DNA from 3 places in the Pantoea sp. S-LA4 genome. Region 2 is predicted to be linked to each of the others. Evidence: predicted binding sites of a transcription regulator. Region 2 holds the regulator's gene; each other region holds the start of a gene.
What was found. The regulator PhoB, encoded in region 2, activates phosphate uptake and scavenging genes when phosphate is short. The targets are predictions, from matches to a motif close to CTGTCATAAAACTGNCNNAT.
Positions count from the first base shown of each region.

Region 1: kdgR (DNA-binding transcriptional regulator KdgR) is a predicted target of PhoB. The motif match lies at 1,420-1,439, and genes of this name have one in related genera.
Region 3: ugpB (sn-glycerol-3-phosphate ABC transporter substrate-binding protein UgpB) is a predicted target of PhoB. The motif match lies at 1,261-1,280, and genes of this name have one in related genera.

Region 1 is NZ_JBTLRC010000002.1:1,964,157-1,966,425, forward strand. Features, by position in the region: gene ACX3P5_RS10075 (YebO family protein) at 1-43, opposite strand, end outside; gene ACX3P5_RS10080 (YobH family protein) at 256-492, shown strand; gene kdgR (DNA-binding transcriptional regulator KdgR) at 527-1,318, opposite strand; gene ACX3P5_RS10090 (MFS transporter) at 1,682-2,269, shown strand, end outside.
Region 2 is NZ_JBTLRC010000002.1:673,968-676,236, reverse strand. Features, by position in the region: gene phoR (phosphate regulon sensor histidine kinase PhoR) at 1-1,072, opposite strand, end outside; gene phoB (phosphate response regulator transcription factor PhoB) at 1,087-1,776, opposite strand; gene sbcD (exonuclease subunit SbcD) at 1,972-2,269, shown strand, end outside.
Region 3 is NZ_JBTLRC010000002.1:3,505,390-3,507,658, reverse strand. Features, by position in the region: gene livG (high-affinity branched-chain amino acid ABC transporter ATP-binding protein LivG) at 1-35, shown strand, start outside; gene livF (high-affinity branched-chain amino acid ABC transporter ATP-binding protein LivF) at 37-750, shown strand; gene ugpB (sn-glycerol-3-phosphate ABC transporter substrate-binding protein UgpB) at 1,374-2,269, shown strand, end outside.

The DNA.
Region 1 (2,269 bases), 1.3 Mb from region 2:
CATAACTGACCAGTGGTCCCGAATTTGCGGCTAACTCATTCATAACTGCCTCATACACCTTAGTGGAAAGTCTGAAAACACGACAACCGCCCATTCTACCCTCAGGCCTGGTAAAAGATAATGGCTTTGCGCGAATACAGAATTTACCGTTTCAGTTATCTCTGATCGATCCGGCCAGAAAAGCGAGGCATGCTGGTACAATCACGACCAGCAGCAATATGTGGATCGCTGCGTTATCTGTCACAAGGAGACAAAATGAAACTGTTGATTCGGACAATAGGTTTACTGGCGGTCATCTGGCTGGCGATGCTTTTTACCGGTTACGGCGTATTGACCGGCAGCACCAAAAACGCAGCGGGTCTGGGATTGCAGTGCAGTTATCTTACCGCTCGTGGCCTTATCAGCGCGCAATATCTGCACACTGACAGTGGCGTAATCGGCGTTACCGATTGTCCGTTACTGAAGAAGAGCGGAGAAGTGATTGATAACTGATTTTTGAAACGGCGGGCGCAGTGGCCCGCTGTTGTCAGAAGTCGTAGTGATGAAACCCCATTTCTGCTGACAGGGTGCGTGCTGCGCGGTGCAGCATGGCCACATAGTCCTGTCTGGCGTCTTCTGAAAAACGGATGGTCGGGAAGGAAATACTCAGTCCGGCGATCACCACGCCAAAGCGATCAAACACCGGTACCGCGATGCAGCGTAATCCCTCTTCCTGCTCTTCATTATCTTCGCCGTAACCCTGGATTTTAACCTGATCCAGCGTCTCAAGCAGCGCCTCTGCGCTTAACAGCGTATTGGCGGTGCTGCGTTTGAACTCAACGTCGCGCAGGATCTCTCTCACTTCCTGACGATCGCGCCAGGCGAGCAGCACTTTACCAATGGCGGTGGTATGCAGCGGATTACGTCGGCCGATGCGTGAATACATGCGCAGGTTGTAGAGTGAATCAATTTTGTGGATGTAGACAATGCTGTCCTCTTCCAGCGCCCCGAGGTGAATCGTCTCTTTGGTCAGGCGCGACAGCTCCCGCATCTGCACGTCGGCGCTGCGGATCAGATCGACGTTCTGCAACGCTTTTGCGCCCAGCTCAAACAGCTTCAGGGTCAGCGAATATTTTTCACTCTCCCCTTCCTGAGTAACGTAACCCAGCGACTTCATGGTTTGCAGAAAACGGTAAACGGTACTTTTCGACATCATCACGCGCTGCGCGAGTTCCGTAATACCGTGATCGCGCTCTTCACCCAGTGCCTGCAAAATACCGAACACTTTAAGTACCGAGGAGACTGAATCGGGCTGTTTGTCATTTTCAGCAGAGGACATCGCGCACCTTGTTAAACCTGTTTCAAAAAAAATGGAACGGACTGTCAGTATAGAGCGAGGCTGGCGACGGCGGAAATGATTTCGCGCCTCAGGCCGCCTTTATCCATCAGAATCGTGACCGGTAAGACGCCAGCAACACCGCGTCGTGCGGTGCGTTTCCGGCACTGGCCCAGCCGCGGAAAACCAGGCATTCCGCCGGTCTGGGTGAGTGGCAGCCGGGATCGGCGGATGAAGCATGAGCGCCGCAGAGGCCGATGCCGGCGCTAAGACATATTTTAAGACAACTTTTTGTCACGTTGCGCGCTGCTTTTTCATGGCAATTTCATTAGCATGGTGATATTCACCCTCTTTAGTAACTACTTTATGCCGACCTCTACTCCGCAAGACGGACTCCCTGTTGCCCAGCGCTACTGGGCGATTCTGACCATCGCGCTGGGCATCACCATGGCCGTGCTGGATGGTGCGATTGCCAACGTGGCGTTACCGACCATTTCCCGTGAACTGAATGCCAGTCCGGCGGAATCGGTATGGATCGTCAATGCCTACCAGATTGCGATTATCGTTTCGCTGCTGTCGCTGTCGTTTCTGGGCGATATGCTGGGCTATCGCCGTGTTTATCAGGCCGGGCTGGCGCTGTTTATTGCAACCTCGCTGTTCTGCGCCCTCTCTACCTCGCTGAATATGCTGACCTTTGCCCGTGTGCTGCAGGGCTTTGGCGGCGCGGCCCTGATGAGCGTGAATACTGCGCTGATCCGCATTATTTATCCGCAGCGCTACCTTGGCCGCGGAATGGCAATCAACTCGCTGATTGTGGCGGTATCGACCGCAGCCGGCCCGACGGTGGCCGCGGCGATTCTCTCCGTTGCCAGCTGGAAATGGCTGTTTCTGATTAACGTGCCGCTGGGCATAATTGCGCTATGGCTGGCGCTGCGTACCTTGCCGGATAACCCG
Region 2 (2,269 bases):
CATTGTCGCAGACCCGGAAGGTGGCGCCCTGCTTGCTGCGCAGCCAGCTGATATCGATGCGGGTACCGTCTGGCGTGTGGTTCACCGCGTTGTAGACCAGATTGGAGATAGCACTGCGCAGCTGCTCATCGTTGCCGAACACTTTCAGATGCGGGTCGGTATGGAAATGGAGGTCGTGCCGCCCGTTGCTCAGGGTCGCGGCCTCATGCTGCAGCAGCTTCAGCATCACCGGCACGTCAACCTTCTCTTTCAGGTCGATCGCCGGTGCGGCTTCAATTCGCGACAGCGTCAGCAGCTGTTTGACCAGGCTGTCCATGCGGCGCGTCTGCTCCGACATGGTGTGCAGCGCTTTGCCGCGCGAACGCTCGTTCATCACCGAGTCGTTCATCATCTCCAGATAGCCCTGCAGCACCGTCAGCGGAGTCCGCAGCTCATGGCTGACGTTGGCAAAGAAATTACGCCGCGCGCCTTCCAGCTGATGCATCTGCGTCACGTCGCGCGCCACCAGCAGCCACTGCCCTTCGCTGTAGGGCATGACGCGAAACTCCATGTGATACTGGTTATTCAGCACCAGCGTTAACGGCTTATCGAAATCACGCTGGCGGATATAGCGCGAGAACTCCGGGTAACGCAGCAGGTTAAGGATGTTCTGGCCATTATCTTCCGGCCAGCGTAGCCCGAGATGCTGTTGCGCCAGCCCGTTGCACCAGAAGATGGTGCCCTCTTCGGTGGTGAGGATCACCGCATCCGGCAGCGACTCGGCGCCGCTGCGAAAGCGTTTAATCAGGTTGCCGAGCTCACGCCGCCGCCGCCGGTTGCGTAACTGCATCTGATAAAGCCCGTAAAACAGCGGTTCCCAGCTGGCGCGTCCGGCAGGCGGCGTCATGGTACGATCGAGCCACAACCAGTGCGACAGCCGCATCAGGTTGTGAAAATGCCACAGCAGCACCGCCAGCACGCTCAGCAGCAGCCACCACGGCAGATAGCCGAACAGCAGACCGAGCAGCAACGCAGGCAAACAGGCCAGCAGCAGTTCTGACAGTAATCTCTTCCAGGAGAGGCGTTCCAGCACGGTGAAAACTCCGTTTAGTAGCGGGCAGAGAAACGATACCCTGTTCCACGGACGGTTTGTACCATGCGATCGTGGCCGGAGACTTCCAGCGCTTTACGTAAACGGCGAATGTGAACATCGACGGTACGATCTTCAACATACACATTGGTGCCCCAGACGTGGTTCAGCAACTGTTCGCGGCTGTAGACCCGCTCCGGGTGCGTCATAAAGAAGTGCAGCAGTTTGTATTCGGTCGGTCCCATTTCCAGCGGCGTGGTTTCCGACATCACCCGATGCGATGAAGGATCCAGACTCAGCCCCTGCATCTCAATCACCTCTTCCACCGCCATCGGAGAGATACGGCGCATGACCGCTTTGATGCGCGCCATCAGCTCTTTCGGCGAAAAAGGCTTGGTGATGTAATCGTCAGCACCGACTTCCAGCCCGCGCACCCGGTCTTCCTCTTCACCGCGGGCGGTCAGCATCATCACCGGGATATCACGGGTCATCGCTTCGCGTTTCAGGTGTTTGATAAACTGAATGCCGCTGCCGCCAGGTAACATCCAGTCCAGCAGGATCAGATCGGGCCAGGGTTCAATCAGCTTACCCACTGCGCTGTCATAATCTTCCGCCTCGATTGGCTGATAGTCGTTCTGCTCCAGAACAAAACACAACATTTCACGGATTGGGGCTTCATCTTCCACAACCAAAATGCGCTTAGCCATTATTACTCCTGCTGATATGACGGCTGTCACTGAGATTCGCGGCGCCATTATGCGTCAGATTTGTGACACTTTTATGAAAAACATAACCCGCCTGTAACCCCGTTGGTAATCATTTATGACAGCGCAGCGACAATTTTTTGCTTTGGCCGCAGAGCCAGTATAATCGCCGGGCGAATCACAACGGCAGGGACTCTTATGCGCATCATTCATACTGCGGACTGGCATCTGGGGCAGTTCTTTTACAACAAAAGTCGGGCGGCGGAACATCAGGCGTTTCTCGACTGGCTGTTGATCCAGATTGAACAGCATCAGGTGGATGCGTTAATCGTCGCCGGCGATCTGTTCGATACCGGCACCCCGCCCAGCTACGCGCGCGAAATGTTCAACCGCTTTGTGGTGGCGCTGCAACCCAGCGGCTGCCAGCTGATTGTGCTGGCGGGTAATCACGACTCGGTGGCGACGCTCAATGAGTCGCGCGAGCTGCTCGCCTGTC
Region 3 (2,269 bases), 2.8 Mb from region 2:
CGGACGTGATCCGTGCCTATTTAGGAGAGGCGTAAGATGGCAAATGCGATGTTAACCATTGAGAACGTGAGCGCCCATTACGGCAAAATCCAGGCGTTACATAACGTCAGCCTCTACATCAATCAGGGCGAAATCGTCACGCTGATTGGGGCCAACGGCGCCGGGAAAACCACGCTGCTCGGCACGCTGTGTGGCGAACCGCGAGCTACCCACGGCAACATCACCTTTGACGGGAAAACCATTACCGACTGGCAGACGGCGCGCATCATGCGTGAAGCGATCGCCATCGTACCGGAAGGTCGTCGGGTGTTTGCGCGCATGACGGTGGAAGAGAATCTGGCGATGGGCGGCTTTTTTGCCAGCCGCCCGCAATATCTGGAACGGATCAAGCGCGTTTATCAGCTATTCCCGCGGCTGGAGGAGCGCAAAATCCAGCGGGCCGGCACCATGTCCGGCGGTGAGCAGCAGATGCTGGCGATTGGTCGGGCGCTGATGAGCCAGCCGCGCCTGCTGCTGCTGGATGAGCCGTCGCTGGGTCTGGCACCGATAATCATTCAGCAGATTTTCGACACCATCGAACAGTTACGCAGCGAAGGGATGACCATCTTCCTGGTGGAGCAGAACGCGAATCAGGCGCTGAAGCTGGCGGATCGGGGTTACGTGCTGGAGAACGGCCATGTCGTGCTGGAAGACACAGGCGCAGCACTTCTTTCCAACGAAGCCGTCCGCAGCGCGTATTTGGGTGCCTGATGGGGCACGGCCTGGCTTACTGGTCAGGTTGTGGTTGGGCAGTGCTCGCCATCCTCACGTACTACGTGTACGCTCCGGTGGCTGCGCGCTGTCCGCCCGCAACCTGCCTGCGCCGCCGACGGCCTTGAGCATGGGTGTGGGTGGTGCCACTGACGGCCTTTGAGTTTGCCCTTAAAAAGCACGGACAAGTGCTGTCATTGCCAGTATCCGTTACAATTTATGTAAACAAACGCGACTTTGTAATGGTGTATAGCCGCTCAGATTGCTGAAAACCCAAATCAGGGTGAATTTGGCTGCAACGAACAAACTCAACGCACAGGGAACACGGGCAGAGGAGGAAAGCGTCCCGCGCCATGGACGGCGCGGGCCGAGCATGTCATGGATGACGGATTTTGCGTCTTTCCGATCTGACCGTGTTCTCTGTGCAGGGCTCAGTCTTACAGCGACCAGGCCAGACTTTGTCAACAAGCTCAGCTGCAGTTAGTCGCTCTGCCTTTTCCGCTATTCAGTCTGTCACCCGGCTGTCATCTTTCTGTTATTAATCCTTCATTTCCCCGTGTCATGTTACTTCGCGAAACAGAAATCCGTGATTTCACGCGTATTTACCTGCACAGGAAAATTCTATGTCCGTCGTTACCTATCGTCGTAGCCTGATCAGCGCGCTGCTTGGCCTGACGCTCAGTGGCCAGGCGCTGGCCGCCACTGAGATCCCGTTCTGGCACTCTATGGAAGGCGAGTTAGGCAAAGAAGTGGATTCGCTGGCGCAACGGTTTAACCAGGCCCATCCCGATTACAAAATTGTTCCGACCTACAAAGGTAACTACGAGCAGAGCCTGGCGGCAGGTATCGCGGCAGTGCGCACTGGTAAAGCGCCCGCGGTGTTGCAGGTGTATGAAGTCGGCACCGCTACCATGATGGCCTCACAGGCGATTGTGCCGGTGCATCAGGTGTTTAAAGATGCCGGTATTCCGTTTGATGAAAAGCAGTTTGTACCGACGGTGGCGGGCTACTACAGCGACAGCAAAGGTCAGCTGATCTCTCAACCGTTTAACAGCTCGACCCCGGTGCTTTACTACAACAAAGACGCCTTCAAAAAAGCAGGACTTAACCCGGATCAGCCACCGAAAACCTGGCAGGAGCTGGCAAAAGATGCCGCGGCGCTGCGTAAAGCGGGCATGAGCTGTGGTTACGCCAGCGGCTGGCAGGGCTGGATTCAGATCGAAAACTTCAGCGCCTGGCATGCGCTGCCGGTGGCGACCAAAAACAACGGATTTGATGGTCGCGATGCGGTGCTGGAGTTCAATAAGCCGGTGCAGGTTCGTCACATCCAGATGCTGGAAGAGATGAATAAAAAGGGCGACTTCACCTACTTTGGTCGTAAAGATGAGTCCACCGCCAAGTTCTACAACGGCGATTGCGGTATCACCACCGCCTCATCCGGTTCGCTGGCGGATATCCGTCATTACGCCAAATTTAACTTCGGCGTGGGCATGATGCCGTATGACGACACCGTTCCTGA